DNA from 2 places in the Limosilactobacillus portuensis genome. Region 2 is predicted to be linked to the other one. Evidence: a T-box and tRNA genes for the amino acid it is inferred to sense, from the RefSeq annotation. Region 2 holds a T-box; the other holds one or more tRNA genes.
What was found. The T-box of region 2 lies ahead of tyrS (tyrosine--tRNA ligase). A T-box ahead of a tRNA ligase gene usually reads a tRNA of that ligase, here a tRNA-Tyr.

Region 1 (14,821 bases), 450 kb from region 2:
GTTCTCATATTCTGCAGTCGCTTTGAATGATAGCTGGTATGTTCCCCGGTGGACATTAGCATTTTCTCGTTGATAAAAGCTGACTAACCGGTCAATAACGGACGTCGGCTTTAAGCTTGTTGCCGCATTATCAAGGTAGGCAAGCCGTTCACCGTTCATTGTCTGTTGCAATTCAGTGAAGTCTTGACGAACAAGCTCCCAATTAGGCATTTTCCAGTAACTTCCTTTCCAAAATATCAACCATTTCTTGGCGGACATTCTTATCAGGGATAGCAGTAATTACCGCGCTTAAAAATCCCCGAATCACCATTCGCTGCGCTTGGTGTAAGGGGATCCCCCGACTTAATAGGTAGTAAAGCTGATCCTGGTTAATCTTACCGACACTCGCTGCATGCCCTGCTTCAACGTCATTTTCATCAATCAACAAAATAGGGTTGGCATCGCCCGTTGCGTGTGGCGACATCATCAATAACCGGTTTTGCTGTTCTGCTTCTGAGCCATGAGCACCATGAATAATCTGACCAATTCCGTTAAAAATCAGTCGTGAGTTACCAAGAGCAACCCCACGCTGATTAATTAATCCCTGTGAATGAGGACTGCGGTTAGTAACTCGATTATTAATCCCAAGCTGTTGGTCATTTGTGGTTAGGGCAATCAGTTGTGAGTTAGCACGTGCTCCTTCACCAATTAATTCCGAATCAATTTCACCGACAGTATTACATTCATTCATCAACCCAATTGACCAGTCCACCTTAGCATAATCTCTAATTGCTGCCCGGTACTGATAATAACTAGGACTTTGTTGCGCTAAATGATCAAGTGAAGAGAAATGGACCTCACTATTTTCTTCAGCCATGATTTCCACAAAGTTAGTTAGGGGATTAGTCTGCTGACGAGCGGAAATTAAGTGATCAATAATCTGGAAGCGACTATTTTCTCCAGCAACAATTAATAGATGAAAATTAATTGTCCCTTTGATGGTCTGGTCAAAGTTAACTGTCAGGTGAATTGGCTCCTTTAATTCGACGTTGCGCGGAACATATACAAAAAGGCCCTGATTAATAAAGGCAGTATGGTAAGCCGCTAAGAGGTTTTCATCCGGTTGAATTACCCTTGCTAAGTATTTAGTTAGTATTTGAGGATAAGCAGTGATTGCCGAACCTAGCTCACTAATAATAATCCCCTGTTCTTTCAATTGATTAGGGAGCGTAACTGTAACTTTCTGGGAATTTACCTCTACTATAACTTGTTCAGAGTCCGTTAGCTGTTCAATCACTTTAGGAAACTGAAGAGACGAAGACTGATCAGAAATAAGCGGCCAATCTTGAAAATTAAATTTTGTTACTTTGGGCAACTGTGTAGTGGTTACATCCTGAAATGCCCTTTGACGCAACTGAGTCAGCTCTTCTGGCTCCTTAGTCGTTGCAAACTGCTGAAGTTGGGATTTAAGGTGTGAATAATCAAAATTCATAATATCAGTACCCCTACTTATCTTCATCAACCAAATCAACTTTTAAGCCAAGCTCATCACGCAATCCGGAATACCCCTCAGCTTCTAGTTTCTTTGCCAATTCAGGGCCGCCATCCTTAACAATTCGCCCGCCCATCATTACATGAACCGTATCAGGAACAATATAGTTCAGTAGTCGTTGATAGTGGGTAATAATTAGCGAACCAAAATTAGCACCCCGCATAGAATTAACTCCCCGAGAAACGACTTTTAGAGCATCAATGTCTAGTCCCGAATCAATTTCATCTAAGATTGCAAAGCTTGGTTTAATCATCAATAGTTGAAGGATTTCATTCCGTTTTTTTTCGCCACCCGAAAAGCCTTCGTTAAGGTAGCGTTCCGTCATTGACTCTTTCATGTCTAACAGTGCCAGCTTTTGGTCAAGTTCCTGAAGAAAATCCATAATTGAAATTTGGTCATCCTTTGGTCGTCGCGCGTTCATTGCTGCTCGCAAGAATTCTGCATTGGTTACCCCTTGAATTTCTGCTGGATACTGCATTGCTAAAAATAATCCTTTTCGGGCACGTTCATCAACGGGCATCTCGAGGATACTCTCACCATTTAATAAAATATCACCTTGCGTAACGTGATAGTTGGGTTGTCCCATAATCGTCTGCGATAAGGTTGACTTCCCCGTTCCATTCGGGCCCATGATTGCGTGAATTTCCCCAGTTTGTATTTTAAGATTAACACCCTTGAGAATTTCCTTTTGTTGATGAGTTTCTTCATCTTCAACCGCAACGTGAAGGTCTTTTATCTGTAAAATAGCCATATTTAGTGTTCACTCCCTAATAAAACACAATATCATGATGTCAATTACCTATTTTACCAGTTTCTCTTGGGGATGAATAATTAGATTGAGAAAAAGAAGTTTGATTCTCGTAATTAGACTTAATAGACTCGAAAATAATTAAGTGATTGCTAGAAGATCGAAAAAAGCTAACTAGTGATAAACACTAATTAGCTTCTTGAATGTTATATGATTAAGAGCGGTTTCTCGGCAACATAGCCGAAACGTGTTCGCAGGAAAGCCCTTAGAGACAACAAAGAGCTAACTAGTAGCGAATACTAATTAGCTCTTTAACTATTATATGGTTAAGATCTGTTCCTCAGGAACTTGCTAGAGCTAGCAACCTCCTTCCTAGGCGCTAGTCGCCTTCGTCAGGAGAAATTGCTAGCTTTCCGCAAGTTCTTTGCTGAGTCACACTCTATTTTTTTAGTACCAACCGTGTGATTGCCAGAATGATTGAGCAGCACTCCAGGAACCGTAACGGCTAGCTACGTATTGGTCGGCTACTCGTTCTTGGTTTGCGGCGGAGTAGTCACCGTTAAGGTATGATGCGGATAATTGGTACTTACCAATGTATTGACCGTTTTGGGCACCGTAGTTACCACCTGATTCACGGGTAGCAATCCATGCCTTAGCAGCGGCATCATTACCGGCTACGCTTGATGTGTAGTTGCTGTAACTTGCAGCATTGCTTGCTGAAGTTGTTGCAGTTGCAGTTTGTGCAACTGAGTTGTTAGTAGTAGCTGCAGAACTAGTTTGGTTGTTTTGAGTTGTGGTATTTGCTGATGGCAAAGTTTCAACTTGTTGTTGAGTAGCAGGTGCAACTTCACCGTCATCCTTAATTACTAACTTTTGACCAACGTAGATCAAGTTCTTGTTAGCAATGTTGTTGTTTGAGGCCAAAGTATCAACGAAAGTTAAATCATGACCTAATTTGTAAGAAATCCCAGAAAGGGTGTCGCCTGATTGAACAGTGTAAATACTGTCGGCGCTAGCGGTGGTTGCAGTAGCTACAGTACCTAAAGCAACGGCACCGGCAATGGCTGCTGTAATCTTAGCTGCTTTCTTAGATAACTTCATAAAAAAATCAATCCATCCTTTTCTCTTGTAAGTTTGTAAGTAATATGATGTTAATTGTTTTGGAAATTGATGTTTTAGATATCATCAACGGTTATATACTATACAGGTTCAGCGTTACGGATGGGTTACCACGATTTTTCAAATTCCGCTATTTTTGTAATTTTTTGTAACAAATATGCATCTTTTTCTTATATATTCATTTCACTAAAAGAGTCATTTGCTGATATACCAACGTTCTTCGGTTATCCTAAATTTTTCCTTCGTTAATTTGGAAACCAACCAAATATTCCATTATTTTCGCTGCTTTTTACTAAGAATTCTTATTTTAAGCTAAAAAAAGCCCCATAACACGTAAATGTTACAGGACTATTTCAATTATTGATGTCTTTGTAATCTGAATTTAGTTATTCATCAAAACATCAAGCAATTCAGAGGCAGACTCCTTCAATGCATCCTTAGACTTATCATTTCCAAGGTGAGTGAAGATTTCACCAACATAAACTCCCTTATTAAATAGTTCAGTGAAGACCTTGTCGATAACTGGCTTGGTCTTTTCTGGTTCTTGAACAGGACCAAATGGGTTAGCAAAGAATGTCTTACTCATCCCAACTTCATCAGTTGTTCCCAAGGCCTTCCGTTGACCAGCAATAAAGACTTTTTCAGCTTCTTCCTTAGTGTCAAAGCGGTGAATTCCAACTTGATCGCTATAGTTGTTAGCATACAACCACATGTCAATATGATGGTGCTTAACAACATTTTGGTAAGTATCAGCTGGAATAATAACCCGGGCGTTACTCAATTCAGGGTTAAGGTATACCCCCCGGTCCATGTTGTTAAATGCAACCGCACTGCTCAAGTCGTCCAAACGAACAAAGGCACCAGTTTCTGTACCTTGTGCATAGATGTGACCATCATCAGTTAAGGTAAAGCTTCCCATATCATCAAAAATGGTTTCCATGCTGACAATCTTATCATCAGCTAATTCTTGCAAAGCTTCAATTGATTCTGACTTTCCGGCACCGGAGTCCCCAAAGAAGACAACGTTCTTTTCCTTACCATTAGTGAACTTGATCTTCAACATTGAACCGTGAATTGGTAAACGACCATTGTAAATTTGGTGAAGGTTATGAACGGTCAAGCACATCTTCTTCATGTAACCAAAGTAAGTGGTCTTGTCAGTATATGGTACTTCACCAACCCAAATATCGTTCTTCTCATCGTGGTAATAATGTGAAAACATTCCCTCAGTCTTTTCAAGACCAAAGAGAACAACAAGATCTGGCTTTTGTCCTTCAACTTCTTCGGGTGATGCTAATTCAAACAAGTTTGAAAGAGCAATCCCGTTTACTAAGTAGTCAACGTTAAAGTAGATGAAGGCAAGACTTTCACCAATCTTAGCTGGATAACAGAACCACTTACCCCGCTCACCATGGAAACGATCGACCGGGTTCTCTTCTACAGCCGAGAAGACACCTTCCCGCTTGTTACTCTTAGTATGCATCATCATTGGTGGTCGGAGCATTACGGTATTGATGAAATCAATGTCACGCAGTTCTTCATAACCAGCAGGAATCTTCCAATCATGTTGTTGAACTAAAATTGTAGCGTTAGTTGCCGCATTGACTTGCCGGTAAGTCCGGTTTTCAAATCCTTGAAGTTTTTCTTCAAGAATCCGGTAAAGTTTCCGTACTAAATCATTAAACTGGGTATCAATAGTCCGAAATTCATTGCCAACAATTTTATTATCATTGTAACTAATAACAGAAACCCGCAATAATGAACGATAGTATGAGTACAATTCTTCGACACTAGCTAAGATATCTTTAGGATCATATTCATCAAAGGCGCTATCATCGTCAAAAAGGATCTTCTTTAATACATCGATAAACTTATCAACACTGGCATTATCAAAAGCATCATCATTATTATCAGGATTTCGTGAATCCAAGTATAATTTAACGATTTGCTTTACCTCATCACTATTTACTAATGAAGGAATATCAGTGAAGTAATTTTGACTGTAATTTAAGGTCGCTACTCCACGTTCAGGATTTACATATAGTGACTTAGTACCAATAATCTGACTGTCTTTTGACATTAATCTCATCCTTTCATCTCCGTAGTGTCTCTATTATAGTATATTTTTAAGAGAGAGATGAAAAAAATATTAACAAAATTTCATTTATTTACGTAAAATACCAAATTTTATTAAAGAAAACGGTTTCTTAACTATGCTAAAATAAACTATAAGTAAATATTTTTAAGGAGAGCCATTAATAATGAAGATAAATTGTAATAAAACCCTTGCCGTCTCTCTTCACCGTGTTTTTAATGCAGACCTAAATGAACACGGAACCGTTTTTGGCGGACGAATTTTAGAGCTAGTGGACGGTGAGGCATCTGTTGCCGCTATGCGGGTCACCCGCTCAACTGTCGTGACTGCCGCTATGGATCATGTTCAATTTCTTAAACCATTTCAACTCCAAGACTCAATGTGCATGGAAGCTTATGTTACAGGTGTTGGTCATAGATCATTAGAAGTTTTCGTTAAAGTCATTGGTGAACACCTGATGACTGGTGAACGTTTCGTCGGCTTTTCTTGCTTCATGACTTACGTAATCCAAGACCCTAAGAAAGTAATCCAGTACGACCAATTGATTCCCCAAACAGCAGAGCAAAAAGCAATGGTAGCTGGCTATGCAACCCGTCGCCAGCATCGAAAAGAAAATCGTCAAAAACAAGCAGCAATTATCAACTCAATCAGTAAAGATAAACCATGGGAAAATTAATTTAATAACGGCTCCTCAACTCTCATAATAATTTGAAAGTTGAGAAGCCGTTTAATATTTATTTGACTATTTTGACCGCAGTCCCGTATGCCGTAACCGTTGAAGAAGTAGACTCAAAGCGCATCGCTACTACCACATCTGCTCCAACTTGCTTTGCTTTATCTCGTAATGCTTTAATTGCTTGCTCATGGGCAGACGTTTTCTCCTCTCTAGTAGCAGTCCCAAATACTACTCCAATAATCCTATAATCGTTCTCTGGAATTTGTTCAGTCGTTGTTAAAGTAATTTCATCAATTACTGACCGTTTTTCCTTCTTTCGTCCCTGAGAAACAAAACCTGCTAGGCCACGATTTATTCCTGCTCCATACATCTTTTTAGCGCGATCCATCGATTCCTGATCATTTTTTGACTTAAACAGCATTTATCTCCCACACCTATTCATAGATTATAGCAAAAACTCTCAATAATAGCGGATAACACACTATTATCGAGAGTTATTTACTATTTTATTGCAGAAACGCGTTCGCAGAAAAGCCCTTAGAGACAACAAACTCCCTCCCAGGTGCTTTCAGCACCCAGTCGGGAGAAATTGTTGTCTTACAGGACTTTTTTATCCTGCTCACGCTCTATCTATTTTAGTACCAACCGTGTGATTGCCAGAATGATTGTGCGGCACTCCAGGAACCGTAACGGCTAGCTACGTATTGGTCGGCTACTCGTTCTTGGTTTGCGGCGGAGTAGTCACCGTTAAGGTATGATGCGGATAATTGGTACTTACCAATGTATTGACCGTTTTGGGCACCGTAGTTACCACCTGATTCACGGGCAACAATCCATGCCTTAGCAGCGGCATCATTACCGGCTACGCTTGATGTGTAGTTGCTGTAACTTGCAGCATTGCTTGCTGAAGTTGTTGCAGTTGCAGTTTGTGCTTGAGTATTTGCTGAAGCAGCTTGTTGTGATTGTGCTTGGCTTTGACTAGCAACACTAGTTGAGGTAGCTGCAGAACTGGTTTGGTTAGCAGTATTTGCTGATGGTAAGGTTTCAACTTGTTGTTGAGTAGCAGGTGCAACTTCACCGTCATCCTTAATTACTAACTTTTGACCAACGTAAATCAAGTTCTTGTTAGCAATGTTGTTGTTTGAAGCTAATGTATCAACAAAAGTTAAATCATGACCTAACTTATATGAAATTCCTGATAAGGTGTCACCGCTTTGCACCGTGTAAATTGAGTCGGCGTTAGCGGTTGTGGTAGTTGCGATAGTTCCTAAGGCAACAACCCCGGCTACAGCAGCTGTAACTTTAGCGATGTTCTTCGATAACTTATTCATATAAATGAAATACCTTCCTTTTCTCAAATATTGTTTCAAATTTCTAATTATTAATTTAAGTCGTTGATGACCTCATCAACGGTTTCTAATATACACGATTAAAATTACATGGTAGTTACCACAAATTATCAATTTCAGCCTTTTCCGTAATCTGATGTAATAAAAAGTTTATTTTCACTCTTGAGAAATGATAATAAATCCCAGTAGCAAGCGCTCCACGTGTCTTTCTTTATCAAATCATTTATAAAAGATATTTTGTAATAAAGAAAAACAAAAAAGTCTAAATTAGAGATTTCTGACCCTTAATTTAGACTTTTTATCACTATTCAGTGTGTTTCTGTAACTGTTTTGTAACTAAGAAAGACGCGCTAACCATGAACTAGCTGGTAATTGCGTCTTAAAGAAGTCATCAGGAGCATTAAAATGAGAGGTCTCTTCTTGATCATTAACCACTGTCTTTGCACTACTAGCAATTACACGGTGTTGATGAAGCTCCAATGGTTCGTCATCCACAGTGGCTAATTTTCCCCACTTCAACTGTGCATTAGGAGCTACCCATCCCCACTCATTCACTTGGGCACTAGTGTTTTCACCGTAGCCATCAACCTGAGTAACCACCTCTTGCTGGCAGTCAGCCTCAACCATAGAAGCTAACTGAACATTCCAACGCGCATCAGAGCCATCAAGAAAACTATAAAAGTTGCTGTATCCGTGTTGATTCTTTGGAATAATTCCTTCCACATCCAGCTTTGAACTCCGTGCCTGATAAGAATGAACCGCTTGACAAACTAAATTGCCATAATAGCTGTTATTTTGGCAGAACTTTACCTGCGCTCCTGCCCCCATCAAAATCTCAGTAGCAGTATATAACGGAGCTTGCGTCTCATAACTACCTTCTTCAATGATCGTTACTTGAGCGCCAGCACCAACGATGATTAGGTTATGCGGATTATTGCTCCTCGTTACTAACTCAATTTTTAACGGTTTCTCTAATTTTGTCTCATCTGGAACATAAATAAATTGACCAGTATCCATTAATGCCAGGTGAAGTGCATTCAACTGGTTATCTTGCCAGCGAACTGCTTTTTCCATCAAGTTTTCCTGTAATAATTCGGGATATTTCTGAACAGCCACATTGATTGGCAGTGCTACAAAATCATCCCCATCATGATTCAGTGATAAAGATTCATCATTACCAGCAATACTTGGTTGCTGCCACTTTGCTAACCATGCTTGCTGGTGATTGGCTAACGGAAACCGTTTTTGCAACATTATTGCTAATGAACGCTTCTTTTGGAGCCAGTCTGGTTGTCCCTGACTAGCCTTTTGAACAGTCTTCAATAATTCTTCATTCATTCATTTCACCTGTTAATGGACTAACTTATCCCAAATAACCACTTTGCCACTAGCAAATGACTTAGGGACATCAATAATTCGTTGATTGGAACTGCCCCGGAATTGTAAAGTCAGATCCTTTTTTGCCAACAAGAACCGACCATCAACCAGAATATCAATATTATGAAGCATTTCCAATTTATCATCAGAATCCTTCAATAGTTCTTCCCAGGTATATCCAGACCATGACCAAATATCTTTAGTATGGCCGAATTCTTTTCGTAACCGGTGAATTAGCTTTAAACAAACCTGAGTGTTTAAGAACGGTTCGCCGCCAAGAAGAGTAAGCCCCTGAACATAACTTTGCGAAAGATCCTCCATTATCTGATCTTCAAGTTCCTGGGTATAAGGCTGTCCATAGTGAAAATTTTGTGCCGCCTTATTGTAGCAACCCGGACAATTAAATAAACAACCACTAACATAAACACTGCATCGAACCCCTTCACCATCAACAAAATTAAACGGTTTATAGTCCGCTACGTATTGAAGTGAATGATCCTTTGCCAACCACTCCTTTGGTTGTGGATTTTTTGGTAATCTTTGCGGCCTTTTCTCTACCATTCTAATCCCCCACTAAATTTGATCGCCATTAATGGCAGCCCGATCTTCTTTTGAATCGAATTGACGATTTTGTTCAAACTGAGCAGCCGACTTAATCATTGAAGAACTCATATGCTTTACTCGGTGGATAATTTCCTCGTGCCGACCATGAACCATTGGTCGCTGTTGTGGATTACCTAAGTAGCCACAAGTCCGCTTAACAACGTCACACGTTGCCGGATCGTGGTTCCCACATTGCGGACACTTAAACCCACGTGCAGTTGCCTCAAATTCGCCTTTAAAGCCACACTTAAAGCATTGATCAATTGCGGTATTTGTTCCTAAGTAGCCAACATGATCATAAGCCCAGTCCCAAACTGCTTCGAGCGCCTTCGGATTTTGACGAAGATTTGGATACTCGCAATAGTGAATAAAACCACCGGCAGCTTGGTATGGGAACGCTTCTTCAAATTCTAGTTTCTCAAATGGTGTCGGATGCTTGCGAACATCATAGTGGAAACTGTTAGTGTAATATTCCTTATCAGTAACATCCTCAATCCGGCCAAATTTTTTAAGGTCATTTTGGCAGAAAGTATCAGTCAATGATTCAGCGGGAGTTGAGTAAAGACTGTAGTGGTAGCCTTCTTCGCTTTCCCATTTAGCACAAAGTTCATGCATCGCCTTAGCAATCGAAACTGCAAAGTCATGAGCTTCCTGGTTATGTTCCCAATTTGAACCATAAAAGGTGGTGCAAACTTCATACAATCCAATGTACCCCAAAGAAATGGTTGCTCGACTATTTTTAAAGACTTCATCAACACTATCAGTCCGCTTTAGTCGCTTTCCAAACGCACCATACATGTAAAGCAATGGTGCATTTTCGGGCTTGGCCTGCTTTGTCCGCGCAATCCGGTACTTCAAGGCAGTGTGACAAATATTCATCTTTTCTTGGAAAATTTGCCAAAAGAGTTCCTTATCGCCTTGAGCTTCAAGGGCAATTCGCGGTAAGTTAACCGTTACAACCCCAAGATTCATTCGACCAGAATTAACCTCTTTACCGGTTTCAGGGTCTTTCCACCCTTGCAAGAACGAACGACATCCCATTGGTGTCTTAAAACTGCCAGTGATTTCTTTAATTTTGTCATACATTAGTAGGTCTGGGTACATCCGCTTAGTTGAACATTCAAGTGCAAGTTGCTTGATATCATAATTTGGATCACCAGGTTGTAAGTTTAACCCACGCTTCAATGTAAAAATCAATTTAGGGAAGATTGCTGTCCGGTGTTCCTTTCCCAGTCCCTTAATCCGGATCTGCAGAATTGCTTTTTGAATCTCCCGGCTAATCCAGCTAGTCCCTAGGCCAAAGTTAATTGTGGTAAATGGTGTTTGACCCTGACTTGAATAAAGAGTGTTGATCTCATATTCCAGGGCCTGCATTGCATCATAAATATCCTTCTTTGTCTTCGCCCGAGCAAATTCTTCCCGCTTTTCAGGAGCGATCCACTCCTCAGCATCCTTCATATGCTTTTGGTAATTCAATTTAGCATATGGTTCCAATAATTGGTCAATCCGGTTAGCGGAACAACCACCGTACTGTAATGAAGCCACGTTTGCAATAATTTGGGACATCTGAGCAGTTGCAGTTTGAATTGAACGTGGTGAAGAAACCCAAGCATTCCCAATTTTGAAGCCATTCTTGAACATTTCATCAAAGTCGATCAAGCAACAATTAGTTTCGGGAGTCACTGGGGAATAGTCCAGATCATGCCAGTGAATATCGCCACGTAAATGCGCCTTAGCTACTAAATCAGGTAACATTTTCAATCCCAAAGCACGGCTAACGACCCCTGCTTCCAGATCCCGTTGCGTATTAAAAACGTGACTATCCTTATTGGCGTTTTCGTGGACAACCCGTGAATTACGGTCAAACAATTGACTAAGCTTATATTGCGGATCAGTTGCTTCCGCGAAGTTTTCTTCGTCTTGACGACGATAGTTAACATATTTTTGAGCCAAAATGTTTTGGTCTGCTTTCTTTAGCCCTGAAATAAATGCCTGTGCAATTTCAATCGTAGAAACTGTTTTCTTTCCCATAAAGGAGAGCAGCTCTTGGTAAACAGCAGCTTTCGTTTCACTATCAGCATTTAGTTCTTTTAACACTAAGTCAATCTTATAACCGTAAAAGGGTGTCTCAGTGCCGTCACGCTTTACAACCTTTACATCGGTCAGATTTTGTAAACTTGTATCATTCATTAACTCTATTTTCATTTCTGCAGACCCCTCTTTTATTGTTTAACGATTGCTATCTTACTATTGAATAAATTGAAGAGAAAGGTTGACTTCCCCAACACAATATGTAGGGGGTAGGATATTATATCCACTATTTATTGTGATTTTTACTCAATTGAGATAATCTAATTAAGAATGATAAAGTACAAAGTCCTGCCTTATTAACTTTCTCCTGGATTTTGTATTGAAAATCCATCTTTTTTCTCTTCCTCATATTATCAATAGATAAATCACTTAACTAAAAATTTATTAGTCTAGACATATGAAAAATGATTCATATATAGCTAATCCTTAACTGATTACTTCAATAAAGTTCAGTGGAGAGGTCTAAATTTATGGTTATTTTATATTGCTTTTTATTTTGATTCCCTTATTAACTCGTGAATCATAAGTTAGCTTAACATACGCAGGCATGATAATTGGCAATGCGGTTACCAAAATCATCAAGCCAAGAATCACAGCAATCAAAATCAAGGTCATAATTCCATAGAGGACTAGGGCACAGGATTTCCATTCAAAATAAATTAAATGAAAGCAAAATCTAAGAAACATATTGAAGTGATATTAGATATCCTAAATTCGGACAATGATGTACAAACAATGTACAAGAACAAAAATAATTAATTTAAAAAGTAAAAAATAGGTTGAAGCAAGATGCATCAAGCTTCAACCTATTTCCATTATTTGCTAACTAATATTAATTATCCGTCTAAAGTATGCCTCCGGTGGGGGTCGAACCCACACTCCCTCAACGGGAACTGGATTTTGAGTCCAGCGCGTCTGCCAATTCCGCCACAGAGGCAAAATATTAATATTAGCTAACAACTAAAAGGTGGTAATCGGATTTGAACCGATGATAAAGGTTTTGCAGACCTCTGCCTTACCACTTGGCTATACCACCAAATAGTTAACGTTAAAAGTGATAAATGCCTTTTAACAAAGGGCGGTATGTGGGATTCGAACCCACGCGTGCCGGACCCACAAACCGGTGTGTTAACCAAACTTCACCAATACCGCCAAAAAATTCATAAAAGCAGGGATAGTAGGAATCGAACCCACAATGACGGTTTTGGAGACCGTAGTTATACCGTTTAACTATATCCCTATAAAATGGGGGAGAGTGGATTCGAACCACCGAACCCGAAGGAACGGTTTTACAGACCGTCGCGTTTAACCAGACTTCGCTACTCCCCCATAAATGGCGCGGGACGGAATCGAACCGCCGACACACGGAGCTTCAATCCGTTGCTCTACCAACTGAGCTACCGAGCCATTGCGATAATATGGGTTTTATTAAATTACCAAACACAACTTTCGTTGTGAATGGAGGATACAGGGCTCGAACCTGTGACCTCCTGCTTGTAAGGCAGATGCTCTCCCAACTGAGCTAATCCTCCATAAAGAGTGACCCGTGCGGGATTTGAACCCACGATACCAGCGTGAAAGGCTGGTGTCTTAACCACTTGACTAACGGGTCATAACAACGGAGAGTAAGGGATTCGAACCCTTGATACAGGCTTTAACCCGTATACAGCATTTCCAATGTTGCTCCTTCGGCCAACTCGGACAACTCTCCAAAATCCGAGCCCTGGCAACGAACCAGGTGCCAAAGCTCAATCAAATCGCGTGGCAACGTCCTATCCTCGCAGGGAGCGATCCCCCAACTACTTTTGGCGTGTTGAAGCTTAACTTCTGTGTTCGGCATGGGAACAGGTGTATCCTTCAAGCCATCATCACCACACTTACCCTTCCGGGCAAGAGCTTGCGCTCTCAAAACTAAACAATATCGCTCTTCTTCCAAACCTTACCGCTTAACTTGGTTAAGTCCTCGACCGATTAGTAATGGTCCGCTCCATGCCTCACGGCACTTCCACTTCCATCCTATCTACCACATCATCTTTGTGGGGTCTTACTTCCCGAAGGAATGGGAAATCTCATCTCGAGGCGAGTTTCACACTTAGATGCTTTCAGCGTTTATCTCGTCCATACATAGCTACCCAGCGGTGCTCCTGGCGGAACAACTGGTACACCAGCGGTATGTCCATCCCGGTCCTCTCGTACTAAGGACAGGTCCTCTCAAATTTCCTCCGCCCGCGACGGATAGGGACCGAACTGTCTCACGACGTTCTGAACCCAGCTCGCGTACCGCTTTAATGGGCGAACAGCCCAACCCTTGGGACCGACTACAGCCCCAGGATGCGATGAGCCGACATCGAGGTGCCAAACCTCCCCGTCGATGTGGACTCTTGGGGGAGATAAGCCTGTTATCCCCAGGGTAGCTTTTATCCGTTGAGCGATGGCCCTTCCATGCGGAACCACCGGATCACTAAGCCCGACTTTCGTCCCTGCTCGACCTGTCTGTCTCGCAGTCAAGCTCGCTTGTGCCTTTACACTCTGCGAATGATTTCCAACCATTCTGAGCGAACCTTTGGGCGCCTCCGTTACCTTTTAGGAGGCGACCGCCCCAGTCAAACTGCCCACCTGACACTGTCTCCCAGCACGTTCAGTGCTGCGGGTTAGAGTGGTCATAATGCAAGGGTAGTATCCCACCAACGCCTCCGTCGAAACTAGCGTTCCGACTTCTATGGCTCCTACCTATCCTGTACAAGCAGTACAAACACTCAATATCAAGCTACAGTAAAGCTCCATGGGGTCTTTCCGTCCTGTCGCGGGTACCCTGCATCTTCACAGGGATTTCAATTTCACCGAGTCTCTCGTTGAGACAGCGCCCAGATCGTTACGCCTTTCGTGCGGGTCGGAACTTACCCGACAAGGAATTTCGCTACCTTAGGACCGTTATAGTTACGGCCGCCGTTTACTGGGGCTTCAATTCAGAGCTTCGCCGAAGCTAACCCTTCCTTTTAACCTTCCAGCACCGGGCAGGCGTCAGCCCCTATACTTCATCTTACGATTTTGCAGAAACCTGTGTTTTTGATAAACAGTCGCCTGGGCCTATTCACTGCGGCTGGTCTTGCGACCAGCACCCCTTCTCCCGAAGTTACGGGGTCATTTTGCCGAGTTCCTTAACGAGAGTTCACTCGCTCACCTTAGGATTCTCTCCTCGACTACCTGTGTCGGTTTGCGGTACGGGCAGTTA
Region 2 (14,821 bases):
TGACGATGCATACGAAATTTTGGCAAAGAAGAAGAATATCCGTTTACTCAGTCTTGATTTCAGTAAAAAGGATGAACCAACTAAGCATGAAGTTGTCTCTGTAATGGGTGGAATGCTAATGCAAGAACAGGACACCATTAAAGAAGACTATCATGACTGGAAGTGCGTAACTGATGTTCAACCAACCGAAGAACAGTTGAAGACACTGATGTTTGCTTGGAAGGCAGTTAAGCATGCTAAATCAAATGCAATTGTCCTCGCAAATGATGAACGGACGCTTGGCGTTGGTGAAGGTCAACCTAACCGGATTGATTCTCTTAAAATTGCTGTTAAGCATGCAGGGGATGATATTGACGAACGAACCGTGATGGCTTCGGATGCTTTCTTCCCGTTCGGTGATTGCGTCGAATATGCTGGTAAGCACGGTATCAAAGCAGTCGTTCAACCCGGCGGCTCCATCCGTGATCAGGAATCAATTGACATGGCTAACAAATACGGCATCGCCATGGTCACTACTGGAGTAAGACATTTTAGACACTAGAGTATGAGCCAGCAAAGAACTTGCGGAAAGTTAGCAATTTCTCCCGACGAAGGCGGTTTGCGCCTAGGAGGGAGGTTGCTAGCTCTAGGAAACTCGGGTGAAGCACTTTTAATTAGAGCGCGAGGCCGTTAAAACCTTCCGGTGGCTAACGATTTCTCCACCGAACGACGTCTTGTCGTCGGAGGTGGAGGTCGTTAGCTCGAGGAAGGTTAGGCTGAGCACGTTTCGACTCTGCTGCATTAAAGTACGAGCCAAAACACAAGTCACCAACAAAAATGATTATCCAACATCGAATTCAGGAGGATCTCATGACAGATAAAGTTAATTTATTAGTGATCGGCGAAGGGGGTCGCGAATTTGCGATTGCCAAAAAGCTGAGGGAAAGCGCTAGTGTAGACCATGTTTACTGTGCACCGGGAAATGTGGGGATGCCAAGCGTGGGAGTTGAGCCAGTGGCAATTGCTGAAAACGACTTTGCCGGCTTGATCAAATTTGCAAAAGATCACGATATTAAATGGACGTTTGTGGGACCCGAAGATTGCCTGGTTGATGGTATTGTAGATGACTTCCATGCAGCTGGATTGAAGATCTTTGGTCCCGATGCTCGGGCAGCGCAACTAGAGGGTTCAAAAGATTATGCTTTGAACTTTATGAATAATTACGGTGTACCAACTGCTAAGCATGCTTCCTATCGTGACCAAACAGCGATCCTTGAACATGTGGATCAATTTGGCTATCCGGTTGTTATCAAAGAAAATGGCCTCGCTGGAGGTAAAGGGGTTGTGATTGCCCAGGATCATGATGCTGCGGTTCGGACAATTAAAGAGATGTTTGCATCGGGACAAGCCCGGATAGTTCTTGAAGAATGTTTGAGCGGCCCTGAATATTCGATGTTTGTAGTGATCAGCAACGGTCATTATCGAATCTTACCGATGGCACAAGACCATAAACGAGCTTATGATGGCGATCGAGGTCCGAATACTGGAGGGATGGGTTCATATAGTCCACTTCCCCAGTTATCGACGGCTGATCGCCAACGGATGATTGATGAGGTGGTTAAGCCAACGGTTGATGGGTTAGTGAAAGGTGAATACCATTACCATGGTGTCCTTTATATTGGGCTGATGATGACTGCGGATGGGCCAAAGGTGATTGAATATAACGTTCGCCTTGGTGATCCGGAAACTCAGGTGGTCCTTCCGCGCTTAGATACGGATCTTTATCAACTTGTTGATGTGGCAATCAATGATCAGCCTTTACCAACAATTAGTGAGACCACTGAAGCTAGTTTTGGTGTTGTTCTAGCCTCCAAAGGGTATCCGCAAAAACCAATTCATGGTCAAAAATTAGGCTCCTTTCCTGAGAGCAGTGAAGTTGAAATTGACTATGCTAATGTGACAGGAACAGTTAGTCATTTACGAGGCGCGGGAGGACGATTATTGATGGTGCTTGCCCAAGCAGAAACTCTTCAGGAAGCTCATGATCGTGTTTACGCGTATTTAGAAAAGCTGAATCAACCAGAATGTTTTTATCGTCATGATATTGGTGCAAAAGCAGGATTATAGAACGATAATCGCGATTAATTTCACAAGATCACCGCTTCGCCTATTGGATTTTTTCAATGTTTGGATTAAAATAATTAGGTAATGCTGTATAGTAGTATAGCGATTTTAAGAAGAAAGAGGTCATTAAAACATGGCAAAACTAGTTTTAATTCGTCACGGCCAAAGTGAATGGAACCTTGCTAACAAGTTCACTGGTTGGATTGATGTTGATTTGAGCGAAAAGGGTGTTGAACAAGCTAAGAACGCTGGTAAAGCCCTTAAGGAACATGGTATTCAATTTGACTACGCATACACTTCAGTATTGAAGCGTGCTATCAAGACATTACACTATGCTCTTGAAGAATGTGACCAACTTTGGATTCCTGAAACTAAGACTTGGCGCTTGAACGAACGTCACTATGGTGCTTTACAAGGCCTTAACAAGAAGGCTACTGCTGAAAAGTACGGTGACGAACAAGTTCACATTTGGCGTCGTTCATACGATGTTTTACCTCCATTGCTGACTGCTGATGATGAAGGTTCAGCATTACACGATCGTCGTTACGCTAACTTGGATCCACGGACAGTTCCTGGTGGTGAAAACTTAAAGGTTACCTTGGAACGGGTAATTCCTTTATGGCAAGATGAAATTGCTCCAAAGCTTCTTGATGGCAAGAACGTTATCATTGCAGCTCACGGTAATTCTCTCCGTGCTTTGAGCAAGTACATCGAAAACATTTCTGATGATGACATCATGAACCTTGAAATGGCTACTGGTCAACCAGTTGTTTATGACTTTGACGAGAAGCTTAACGTTTTGAGCAAAGAAAAATACTAGAATAAATATTCTTAATGAAAAAGCCGGAAATTTCCGGCTTTTTTTTTGATGCAAAAATCAAATGGCGATCTTTCGGTTAATATAATGAACCTTGATAAAAATATTAATTGCTATTCTGATGAATACAAAATAATAAGTGCTATTAATTGCATAACGTTATTATTAAAAATATAATAATAGTGTAAATAAATATTTATCAGGAGGTTATTATTATGGCTGATTACGCAAAACGTCAATTAAAGGCATTAGATCGGATTGCTAAAAAGATTGCGGATGCTGAGGGACACTTAACTAAGATTGAAGATAGTGTAGATAACGAAAAGCATCGTACTGCTCAACACGAAACAATTAAGGATATCAAGTCAATTCTTAAGCACGCTCAGAAAGTAGATAAGGATAGCGATAAGCTCGAACGTGTTGCAGGTGAAGGACATAAGGATCCTGCTGAGAATCACTACATTTACATGGAAGATGAAGAACCAGTTATCAAAGATCTTAAGAAGGGCTTTGACGAACTGGAAAAGCAACTTGACGGCCTAGACGAGAGCAAGGGCGGCAAGATTAAGGCATTCCGTGCTGAACACCACTATCTTGAAAAAGCTCAGGAAATTTTAAAGAGCGCTGGAAAGTTCAATGATTAATTTTTAACCAGATATAATTAAATTTTATTCCACCGCAATTGGTTTAGTCTGAATCAATCGCGGTGTTTTATTATCTTATAAAGCCAAATACGAATGTTTATGGCTGACTGTGGTTAATAATCGCATGTTTTCCATATAATGTTATCTAATATATTGAATATTATCCATAATTGAGATATATTATTGAGTGTTGGGGTAGGAATTACCGAGTTATTGTCCAGCGGAACGGAATGTGAACGCTGGAAGGAAGCATTAGCTGCTTGATAATTTCGCATTCACCACAGAGACACCTGTCAATGTGTTCCCTAACAGAATAAATTTTAAGTAGGGAGTGGATTGAGATGTCATCAATTTTATCTTTTGCTGGTCCGCGGTTTACTACTAAGCGGTTAACTCTTGCTGGAATGTTGATTGCTCTTGAGGTTGTTTTAGAGAAAATCTCAATTGGTGATCCAACGATTCTTAAATTTGGTTTTGGCTTTATTGCGACTGCCTTGATTGGTTACTATTTAGGACCGTGGATTGGTGGTTGGGCCATGGTGGTCAATGATATTATTAGTAACACCATTCTTAATTCTGGAACTGCCTTTTTCCCAGGATTTACCTTTTCAGCCTTTGTTTCTGGCGTACTAGCGGGGATGTTCCTGTATAACCAGAAAGTTACTTGGCAACGGGCGCTAATTTATGAGTTCTTCCAAATTTTAGTAACTAATGTTATCTTTACAACACTTTGGATTTACATTATGAGCCTAAATACGGGAAGCACTGGGAAAACATTCTGGGCACTTTTGCTTATCCGGCTGCCTAAAGAAGTCATTACTTGGCCTTTGGAGGGAATTATTGTTTTCCTTATTTTGAAGCGATTGAGTAAGATTAATTTGAGAGTATAGCTTCTGAAGTAATTTAGTGAATTTTGACGAAGAGTTTAATAGAAAATAATTTGGGGTGCTGACCATCATTAATCGGCTTGCTGACTGTGATGGTGAGCACTTTTTGAATTTTTTATGAAAAAAGCACCATGGAAATTGAGCTTTGTTCGTTTTGTGTTATGATGAAAAATATATTCTGAAATAATTGGAGAGAGTATTAAATGAAGAAACGTTATCATTTATCCTTAAAACAGTTCATTCATGACCTGAAGGGACTAGTTAAGCCACATTACCAAACTTCAATGTGGCCACTTGGCGGAGTGATGATTATTTTCCTCGCGTTATCGTTTATTGTTGGTTATTTTGCCCAGGGAATATTAAGTTCAATGGGGATGGCCATGATGATGATTATGTACGGGATGGCATCACCTGCAGCAATTGGATTGGCTTTGCTTGAGCTGCTTCTTGCAATTGTTATTTTAGTCGCATTATCATTCTTCTATTCGTTCTTTACCACGGCTGCACAATTTACTTACCAGGATAAGGTTCGTCATCCTGAACAAATTGTCAGCGCTGGATCAGTATGGATGCACTATAAGCATTTGCGGAAGAATCAATTATGGCGGATTATTCTTTACACTGGCTTATTTGTATTCCTGTGGAGCTTGCCGTTAGATATTATTGGTGGATTAGTTGCTAAAAACCAAGCATTAGTGATTGTTTGCCGGATACTAAACGATATTGTGATGGTATGGAAAGGAATTGAATATTCCCAAGCCAATTTCCTTTACCGTGATCGTCAGCCACAATTCCTTGGTCAATCAATGCGCCATGCCCTAACCGCTAGTCGACGGTTTATGGGTGGACGTAAGTGGAACTACCTATTGATCATGCTTGTTGTAATCTTTATCCCAATGGTTGTTTGGGAAGTTATTTTCGGTGCCCTGGCATACTGGGGACTTTACACCGCAACTTACGCGTTGATATATATTGGATTGCTGTTAATGATTCTTGGCTTTGCCGCATACTTACCAGTGATTTTTGCTAGTGGTGCCCTTTACTATGAAGAAGCAAAGAAAACCGCTAACTTGGATGAAGACTTTGCTGACACGTTTAAGCCAGTTGCTGAATTAACTGGTGAGGCTTATGTTCATGAAGTTTATACACCAAAGAAAAAGGTAAAGAAAGCTAAACAAAAGCAGGATAAAAAGAAACAAGAAAATAAATAATCCTCAGTAAAAGGAAAGTCACGAAAGAAGTGGATTCTGTGGCTTTCCTTTTTATCTTGACAAAGTACTAATTCTCTAGGTACAATGACGGCAATAATAAAGGCGTTGATGTAATTTAGTAGTTTGCCAACTAGTAGATTAGAGATTAGACGGTTGCTGAAAGTCTAACGCGGTTGGCTGACGAATTACACTTACGGAGCTTTTCAATTTTGAACGGATCGTCTCGTTATCGACTAGAGAGGTAATTACTGGATTAGTAATTACAATTCAAGGTGGTAACGCGGTAAATCGTCCCTGACTTCAATATGAAGTTGGGGATTTTTTGATCTGAAATATGTTATAGGAGGCAATACGATGAACATTATTGATGAACTTGAATGGCGTGGCGCCATTAACCAAACTACTGATAAAGAAGCATTGAAGGAATTAACTGAAAATAAGAATATTGGCCTATACTGTGGGACTGACCCAACAGGTGATAGTCTTCATATCGGTCACTTAATTCCCTTTATGATTCTCAAGCGATTCCAGTTAGCAGGGCACCACCCAGTTATTATCATTGGTGGTGGAACTGGTGCAATTGGTGATCCATCTGGACGGAAAACGGAACGGACCCTTCAAACTGAATCACAGTTGGATCACAATAAGAAGGCTCTTACTGAACAAATGAAGAAACTTTTTGGTACTGAGAACTTTACGATTGTTGACAATTACACCTGGTTGAAGGACTTCACCATGATTGATTTTTTACGTGACTTTGGGAAGCTCTTTAATGTTAATACAATGTTAAATAAGGAAGTTGTTGCAAGTCGACTTGATTCAGGAATTTCCTTTACTGAGTTTACTTATCAAATTCTTCAAGCGGTAGATTTCTTGCACCTTTACCAAAATAATAGTGTGCAACTTGAAATTGGTGGGTCAGACCAATGGGGGAATATTACCGCCGGGATTGATTTGATTCATAAGGTAGAAGGACCCGATGCAAAAGTATACGGGTTGACCATTCCGTTGATGTTAAAAGCTGATGGGACGAAATTTGGTAAGACTGCTGGTGGTGCTATTTGGCTTGATCCAAAGAAGACCTCGCCTTACGAATTCTACCAATTTTGGATTAACCAGGATGATCGTGACGTTGTTAAATACCTCAAGTACTTTACCTTCTTATCTAAGGAAGAAATTGATGAGTTGGCAGAAAAAGTTCAGAAAGAACCATGGAAGCGTGAAGCTCAACGTCGGTTAGCTGAAGAAGTTACTAAGTTTGTTCATGGAGAAGAAGGATTAGCCGAAGCTCAACGGATTACTAAGGCGCTATTCTCAGGGGATATTGCTGACTTAACTACTGAGGAAATTGAACAAGCTTTCAAGGACGTTCCTTCAGTAGAAGTAGCTAATGAAAAGAAGAACATTATCTTATGGTTAGTCGATGATACCAAGATTGAACCATCACGTCGTCAAGCACGACAAGATGTTGAAAGTGGTGCTATCCATATTAATGGTGAAAAGGTAACTGATGTTGATGCAGAGATCGATCCAAGTAGCCATTTTGATGGTAAGTTTGTGATTGTTCGCCGCGGAAAGAAACGTTACTTCTTAGTTCGGGTAAAATAATTTAAAAATAAATTGTTCAGTTTATGAGTGCTTTTGCCAAAAAATGGCGGGCACTCTTTTGCTTTGTTTAAAAAATCATTAACTATATTTGCTAATTTGAATTCAATGTTCGAATTAGTTCAATACAAATGAATAGTTCTTCATATTTGCTGTTGACGAAGAAATGAAAAGAAGGTACAGTATAGTTCCTGTTGAGAGATACAAAGAGTTATTTGTTTATCTGATAAATTGTTTTTATTTCAATAAACATGTTGACTCGCTCTTAACAAGATGATATATTATAAAAGTTGTCTGTTGAGAATGATTGATGAGTTAATTTGAAAAATATCAAAATTAACTGTTGACATCCTAAAAGACATCTGATATAATAAATTTGTTAGTCAGCACTTGTTGCTGACTAAGGTAGACCTTTGAAAACTGAACAAAGTTTCGACGAATCAAATGTGTAGGGTCTTCAATCATAATGATTTGAAGCAAAACATTTGCGAAGTCAATTCGCTTAATTAATTTGAATTAGAGCTATTCAAGTTCTTATATTTTATATGAGAGTTTGATCCTGGCTCAGGATGAACGCCGGCGGTGTGCCTAATACATGCAAGTCGAGCGCACTGGCCCAACTGATATGACGTGCTTGCACTGAATTGACGTTGGATTCCCAGTGAGCGGCGGACGGGTGAGTAACACGTGGGCAACCTGCCCTGAAGCGGGGGATAACATCTGGAAACAGGTGCTAATACCGCATAACAACGAAAACCACATGGTTTTCGTTTCAAAGATGGTTTCGGCTATCACTTCAGGATGGGCCCGCGGTGCATTAGCTAGTTGGTAAGGTAACGGCTTACCAAGGCGATGATGCATAGCCGAGTTGAGAGACTGATCGGCCACAATGGAACTGAGACACGGTCCATACTCCTACGGGAGGCAGCAGTAGGGAATCTTCCACAATGGGCGCAAGCCTGATGGAGCAACACCGCGTGAGTGAAGAAGGGTTTCGGCTCGTAAAGCTCTGTTGTTGGAGAAGAACGTGCGTGAGAGTAACTGTTCACGCAGTGACGGTATCCAACCAGAAAGTCACGGCTAACTACGTGCCAGCAGCCGCGGTAATACGTAGGTGGCAAGCGTTATCCGGATTTATTGGGCGTAAAGCGAGCGCAGGCGGTTGCTTAGGTCTGATGTGAAAGCCTTCGGCTTAACCGAAGAAGTGCATCGGAAACCGGGCGACTTGAGTGCAGAAGAGGACAGTGGAACTCCATGTGTAGCGGTGGAATGCGTAGATATATGGAAGAACACCAGTGGCGAAGGCGGCTGTCTGGTCTGCAACTGACGCTGAGGCTCGAAAGCATGGGTAGCGAACAGGATTAGATACCCTGGTAGTCCATGCCGTAAACGATGAGTGCTAGGTGTTGGAGGGTTTCCGCCCTTCAGTGCCGGAGCTAACGCATTAAGCACTCCGCCTGGGGAGTACGACCGCAAGGTTGAAACTCAAAGGAATTGACGGGGGCCCGCACAAGCGGTGGAGCATGTGGTTTAATTCGAAGCTACGCGAAGAACCTTACCAGGTCTTGACATCTTGCGCTAACCTAAGAGATTAGGCGTTCCCTTCGGGGACGCAATGACAGGTGGTGCATGGTCGTCGTCAGCTCGTGTCGTGAGATGTTGGGTTAAGTCCCGCAACGAGCGCAACCCTTGTTACTAGTTGCCAGCATTTAGTTGGGCACTCTAGTGAGACTGCCGGTGACAAACCGGAGGAAGGTGGGGACGACGTCAGATCATCATGCCCCTTATGACCTGGGCTACACACGTGCTACAATGGACGGTACAACGAGTTGCGAACTCGCGAGAGTAAGCTAATCTCTTAAAGCCGTTCTCAGTTCGGACTGTAGGCTGCAACTCGCCTACACGAAGTCGGAATCGCTAGTAATCGCGGATCAGCATGCCGCGGTGAATACGTTCCCGGGCCTTGTACACACCGCCCGTCACACCATGGAAGTTTGCAATGCCCAAAGTCGGTGGCCTAACCATTTGGAGGGAACCGCCTAAGGCAGGGCAGATGACTGGGGTGAAGTCGTAACAAGGTAGCCGTAGGAGAACCTGCGGCTGGATCACCTCCTTTCTAAGGAATAAAACGGAAACCTACACATTGTGGAAACTTTGTTTAGTTTTGAGAGGTTTACTCTCAAGCTTGCACTTTGAAAACTAAATAATATCAATTTTCTTTATTAATTAACAAAACAAACCGAGAACACCGCGTTATTTTGAGTTTTTTAGAAATTAATCGCTAACTCAATTAATCGGATAATCACGAAGTGATTATCAAGGTTAAGTTATGAAGGGCGCATGGTGAATGCCTTGGTACTAGGAGCCGATGAAGGACGGGACTAACACCGATATGCTTCGGGGAGCGGTAAGTACGCTTTGATCCGGAGATTTCCGAATGGGGAAACCCAACCAACTTAGTCGTTGGTTGCTTGACTAGTGAATCTATAGCTAGCAAGCGGTAGACGCAGTGAACTGAAACATCTCAGTAGCTGCAGGAAGAGAAAGAAACATCGATTCCCTTAGTAGCGGCGAGCGAACGGGGAAGAGCCCAAACCAACGAGCTTGCTCGTTGGGGTTGTAGGACTGAACATTTGAGTTACCAAAGAGCGACGTAGTCGAAACAGTTGGGAAGCTGTGCCAGAGATGGTGAAAGCCCAGTAGACGAAACGGCACTCTCTCAGTTCAGGATCCTGAGTACGGCGGGACACGTGAAACCCCGTCGGAAGCAGCGAGGACCATCTCGCAAGGCTAAATACTCCCTAGTGACCGATAGTGAACCAGTACCGTGAGGGAAAGGTGAAAAGCACCCCGGAAGGGGAGTGAAATAGTTCCTGAAACCATGTGCCTACAAGCTGTCGGAGCCCATTAATGGGTGACGGCGTGCCTCTTGCAGAATGAACCGGCGAGTTACGATTGCATGCAAGGTTAAGGTGGAAAAACCGGAGCCGCAGCGAAAGCGAGTCTGAAATGGGCGTACGAAGTATGTAGTTGTAGACCCGAAACCAGGTGACCTACCCATGTCTAGGTTGAAGGTGCGGTAAAGCGCACTGGAGGACCGAACCCGTGTCAGTTGAAAATGGCTGGGATGAGGTGTGGGTAGCGGTGAAATTCCAAACGAACTTGGAGATAGCTGGTTCTCTCCGAAATCTCTTTAGGGGGAGCCTTGGGAAAAAGAATCGTGGAGGTAGAGCTACTGTTTGGACAAGGGGCCCGTCATAGGTTACCAACTTCAGATAAACTCCGAATGCCATTGATTTATGCCCAGGAGTCACACGATGAGTGATAAGATCCACCGTGTAAAGGGGAACAGCCCAGATCACCAGTTAAGGTCCCTAAATATATGCTAAGTGGAAAAGGATGTGGAGTTGCATAGACAACTAGGATGTTGGCTCAGAAGCAGCCACCATTTAAAGAGTGCGTAATAGCTCACTAGTCGAGTGATTCTGCGCCGAAAATGTACCGGGGCTAAGCATATTACCGAAACTGTGGATGTGCACTACGTGCACGTGATAGGAGAGCGTTCTAAGGGCGGTGAAGCTAGACCGTGAGGACTGGTGGAGCGCTTAGAAGTGAGAATGCCGGTATGAGTAGCGAAAGACAGGTGAGAATCCTGTCCACCGAATGACTAAGGTTTCCTGGGGAAGGCTCGTCCTCCCAGGGTAAGTCGGGACCTAAGCCGAGGCCGAGAGGCGTAGGCGATGGATAACAGGTTGAGATTCCTGTACCAGTTAACTGCGTTTGACGATGGAGGGACGCAGGAGGCTAAGCAAACCTCACGATTGGAAGAGTGGGGCCAAGCAGTAAGTCAGGATGTGAGTCAAATGCTTACATCCGGGTTGACAAGCTGTGATGGGGAGCGAAATTACAGTAGCGAAGTTGCCGATGTCACACTGCCGAGAAAAGCTTCTAAGGAGCACGTTAACTGCCCGTACCGCAAACCGACACAGGTAGTCGAGGAGAGAATCCTAAGGTGAGCGAGTGAACTCTCGTTAAGGAACTCGGCAAAATGACCCCGTAACTTCGGGAGAAGGGGTGCTGGTCGCAAGACCAGCCGCAGTGAATAGGCCCAGGCGACTGTTTATCAAAAACACAGGTTTCTGCAAAATCGTAAGATGAAGTATAGGGGCTGACGCCTGCCCGGTGCTGGAAGGTTAAAAGGAAGGGTTAGCTTCGGCGAAGCTCTGAATTGAAGCCCCAGTAAACGGCGGCCGTAACTATAACGGTCCTAAGGTAGCGAAATTCCTTGTCGGGTAAGTTCCGACCCGCACGAAAGGCGTAACGATCTGGGCGCTGTCTCAACGAGAGACTCGGTGAAATTGAAATCCCTGTGAAGATGCAGGGTACCCGCGACAGGACGGAAAGACCCCATGGAGCTTTACTGTAGCTTGATATTGAGTGTTTGTACTGCTTGTACAGGATAGGTAGGAGCCATAGAAGTCGGAACGCTAGTTTCGACGGAGGCGTTGGTGGGATACTACCCTTGCATTATGACCACTCTAACCCGCAGCACTGAACGTGCTGGGAGACAGTGTCAGGTGGGCAGTTTGACTGGGGCGGTCGCCTCCTAAAAGGTAACGGAGGCGCCCAAAGGTTCGCTCAGAATGGTTGGAAATCATTCGCAGAGTGTAAAGGCACAAGCGAGCTTGACTGCGAGACAGACAGGTCGAGCAGGGACGAAAGTCGGGCTTAGTGATCCGGTGGTTCCGCATGGAAGGGCCATCGCTCAACGGATAAAAGCTACCCTGGGGATAACAGGCTTATCTCCCCCAAGAGTCCACATCGACGGGGAGGTTTGGCACCTCGATGTCGGCTCATCGCATCCTGGGGCTGTAGTCGGTCCCAAGGGTTGGGCTGTTCGCCCATTAAAGCGGTACGCGAGCTGGGTTCAGAACGTCGTGAGACAGTTCGGTCCCTATCCGTCGCGGGCGGAGGAAATTTGAGAGGACCTGTCCTTAGTACGAGAGGACCGGGATGGACATACCGCTGGTGTACCAGTTGTTCCGCCAGGAGCACCGCTGGGTAGCTATGTATGGACGAGATAAACGCTGAAAGCATCTAAGTGTGAAACTCGCCTCAAGATGAGATTTCCCATTCCTTCGGGAAGTAAGACCCCACAAAGATGATGTGGTAGATAGGATGGAAGTGGAAGTGCCGTGAGGCATGGAGCGGACCATTACTAATCGGTCGAGGACTTAACCAAGTTAAGCGGTAAGGTTTGGAAGAAGAGCGATATTGTTTAGTTTTGAGAGCGCAAGCTCTTGCCCGGAAGGGTAAGTGTGGTGATGATGGCTTGAAGGATACACCTGTTCCCATGCCGAACACAGAAGTTAAGCTTCAACACGCCAAAAGTAGTTGGGGGATCGCTCCCTGCGAGGATAGGACGTTGCCACGCTTGATGCTGACTTAGCTCAGTTGGCAGAGCACGTCATTAGTAATGATGAGGTCGGAGGTTCGAATCCTCTAGTCAGCATTATTAATATTTAAAGCCTATAGATTAAGTTAACGTTACTTAGTCTATAGGCTTTTTGTTGTATTTGATTTATAAAATGTTTTTTGAAATATGATTTTAAATATGTGTAGAAAAAACGATAAATAATTATCAATTTTGATTACTCTAAGTGATATAAGTTAAAAACATTACCATGTTTTTTTAAGCTAATAAAACTAAACTTTTAACGCCATAGTGCATAAATCAAGGCCGCTAAAATAATCACTCCCACCAGTTAAGGGAAATTTTTACTTTCAAGGATATCCACACTCCTTTTGAAGAATTAACAATCAATTATTTTACTATATTGAGTAGAGAAAATATACTAAGTGTTGTGATGGTGGATAAGAAGTGCATATTTTTACTGAATGTCTACCTTAGTTTATCAATAGCAAATTATTTGTTACAATCAAAACGGCTGAGAGATTTTGCGCTAAAGGAGTTATGACTAAAATGAAAAAAACGATTGATGTTAAGACAGTTCGTGACGGTTTATGGATGGATACGAATGTTACTTACGCCCAAGTACCAGGCTGGCTGGGGAATACTACTCGAGATCTAAAATTAACAGTTATTCGTCACTTTCAGAATGATAGTGATAAACGTTACCCAGTCATTTTCTGGTTTGCTGGTGGTGGTTGGATGGATACTGATAACAATGTCCACTTACCTAATCTTGTTGATTTTGCCCACGATGGTTATATTCTAGTGGGAGTTGAATACCGTGATAGTAATAAGGTTCAGTTTCCAGGACAATTAGAAGATGCTAAAGCTGCTATTCGCTACATTCGAGCTAATGCAGATCGTTATCAGGCTGACCCAGATCGGTTTGTTGCAATGGGTGAATCTGCCGGTGGTCATATGGTAAGCATGCTTGGAGTTACTAACGGTCATCGAGAATTTGATAAGGGCGATCATCTTGATGTTTCAAGTGATGTTCAAGTTGTTGTTCCATTCTATGGAGTGGTTGATCCTCTGACAGCTAAGGAGGGAAGCGCTACTGATGACTTTGATTTTGTTTATCGTAACTTATTAGGCGCAGAACCTGAAGATGCGCCAGAACTCGATCGGGCAGCCAATCCACTATCATATATTGATCAACAAACTGTACCATTCTTAATCCTCCATGGGACTGATGATATGGTAGTTCCGCTAAAAGATAGTGAGCAACTCTATGATAAGTTAGTCGAAAACCAAGTACCTGCTGATATGTACGTTCTTAACGGTGCTGGTCATATGGATGCTCAATTCCTGCAGCCACAAGTATTTGAAATCATTAAGAATTTTTTGGCAAAGCATTTATAAAACAAAATTATCGGTAGGACTAACTAGCTATCTAGGTTGGTATTTAGTAAGGAAACGGTACTATTGCTAGTGATTTGATCATCATTAAAAGTTTGAACTTGCCAAGTTTGGATCCTTTGCCCCAACTTCAATGGGGTAGCAACGGCTTTGAGGACTCCTGTTTTAACGGCACGTAGGTGGTGAGTATTAATATCGACCCCTGTTGCTACTTGGTGACGATCATTGTTAGTTAGCCAAGCATTGGCCCCTAGAGAAGCAGCCGTTTCGGCTAGAGTGGCGTTGATTCCGCCATGAACAATGCCAAAGGGCTGCTTTAATTGATCAGTCACATTGATGCTAATAATTACTTGATTAACAGTTACTGTTTGAATTTTAATTCCTAAGTATTGTAGTAGATTCATAATATTCACCTCATATTGGAAGGAAGCTTAAAATGACAAGTGTAGATTGGAAAAATGTTAAAGATTATTCGGAAATTATTTTTGAACGCGCTGGTAAAATTGCAAAAATTACCATGAATCGGCCCAAGAAAATGAATGCCTTTACGCCAGTAACAATTCAAGAAATGATTGATGCTTTTACGATCTGTCGTGATGATAGCACAATTGGCGTAATTATCCTAACCGGAGCGGGTGACAAGGCATTCTCTTCTGGCGGTGACCAGGGAGTTCGTGGAACCGGTGGGTATGTTGGTCCAGATCACATTGCGCGCTTAAATG

Region 1: it encodes a tRNA-Tyr, which carries the amino acid that the T-box ahead of tyrS (tyrosine--tRNA ligase) is inferred to sense. The anticodon was not compared.

Annotation. Positions count from the first base shown of each region.
Region 1 covers NZ_CP117296.1:482,180-497,000, reverse strand. Annotated here, with positions in the region: gene PRK60_RS02380 (aminotransferase class V-fold PLP-dependent enzyme) at 1-210, opposite strand, end outside; gene sufD (Fe-S cluster assembly protein SufD) at 203-1,471, opposite strand; gene sufC (Fe-S cluster assembly ATPase SufC) at 1,485-2,282, opposite strand; gene apf (aggregation-promoting factor) at 2,727-3,380, opposite strand; gene PRK60_RS02360 (phosphoenolpyruvate carboxykinase) at 3,781-5,478, opposite strand; gene PRK60_RS02355 (acyl-CoA thioesterase) at 5,657-6,169, shown strand; gene PRK60_RS02350 (heavy metal-binding domain-containing protein) at 6,228-6,590, opposite strand; gene apf (aggregation-promoting factor) at 6,805-7,500, opposite strand; gene PRK60_RS02340 (SufD family Fe-S cluster assembly protein) at 7,855-8,856, opposite strand; gene nrdG (anaerobic ribonucleoside-triphosphate reductase activating protein) at 8,869-9,456, opposite strand; gene nrdD (anaerobic ribonucleoside-triphosphate reductase) at 9,469-11,703, opposite strand; tRNA gene PRK60_RS02325 (tRNA-Leu) at 12,442-12,526, opposite strand; tRNA gene PRK60_RS02320 (tRNA-Cys) at 12,555-12,625, opposite strand; tRNA gene PRK60_RS02315 (tRNA-His) at 12,667-12,741, opposite strand; tRNA gene PRK60_RS02310 (tRNA-Trp) at 12,759-12,829, opposite strand; tRNA gene PRK60_RS02305 (tRNA-Tyr) at 12,836-12,918, opposite strand; tRNA gene PRK60_RS02300 (tRNA-Phe) at 12,924-12,996, opposite strand; tRNA gene PRK60_RS02295 (tRNA-Val) at 13,049-13,121, opposite strand; tRNA gene PRK60_RS02290 (tRNA-Glu) at 13,130-13,201, opposite strand; tRNA gene PRK60_RS02285 (tRNA-Ser) at 13,209-13,300, opposite strand; rRNA gene rrf (5S ribosomal RNA) at 13,349-13,465, opposite strand; rRNA gene PRK60_RS02275 (23S ribosomal RNA) at 13,541-14,821, opposite strand, start outside.
Region 2 covers NZ_CP117296.1:33,893-48,713, forward strand. Annotated here, with positions in the region: gene purH (bifunctional phosphoribosylaminoimidazolecarboxamide formyltransferase/IMP cyclohydrolase) at 1-541, shown strand, start outside; gene purD (phosphoribosylamine--glycine ligase) at 850-2,106, shown strand; gene PRK60_RS00180 (2,3-diphosphoglycerate-dependent phosphoglycerate mutase) at 2,237-2,923, shown strand; gene PRK60_RS00185 (hypothetical protein) at 3,136-3,564, shown strand; THF riboswitch at 3,754-3,847, shown strand; gene PRK60_RS00190 (folate family ECF transporter S component) at 3,906-4,454, shown strand; gene PRK60_RS00195 (hypothetical protein) at 4,655-5,662, shown strand; T-box leader at 5,759-5,961, shown strand; gene tyrS (tyrosine--tRNA ligase) at 6,017-7,270, shown strand; rRNA gene PRK60_RS00205 (16S ribosomal RNA) at 7,809-9,383, shown strand; rRNA gene PRK60_RS00210 (23S ribosomal RNA) at 9,588-12,509, shown strand; rRNA gene rrf (5S ribosomal RNA) at 12,585-12,701, shown strand; tRNA gene PRK60_RS00220 (tRNA-Thr) at 12,707-12,779, shown strand; gene PRK60_RS00225 (alpha/beta hydrolase) at 13,251-14,102, shown strand; gene PRK60_RS00230 (PaaI family thioesterase) at 14,126-14,503, opposite strand; partial or broken gene menB (1,4-dihydroxy-2-naphthoyl-CoA synthase) at 14,536-14,821, shown strand, end outside.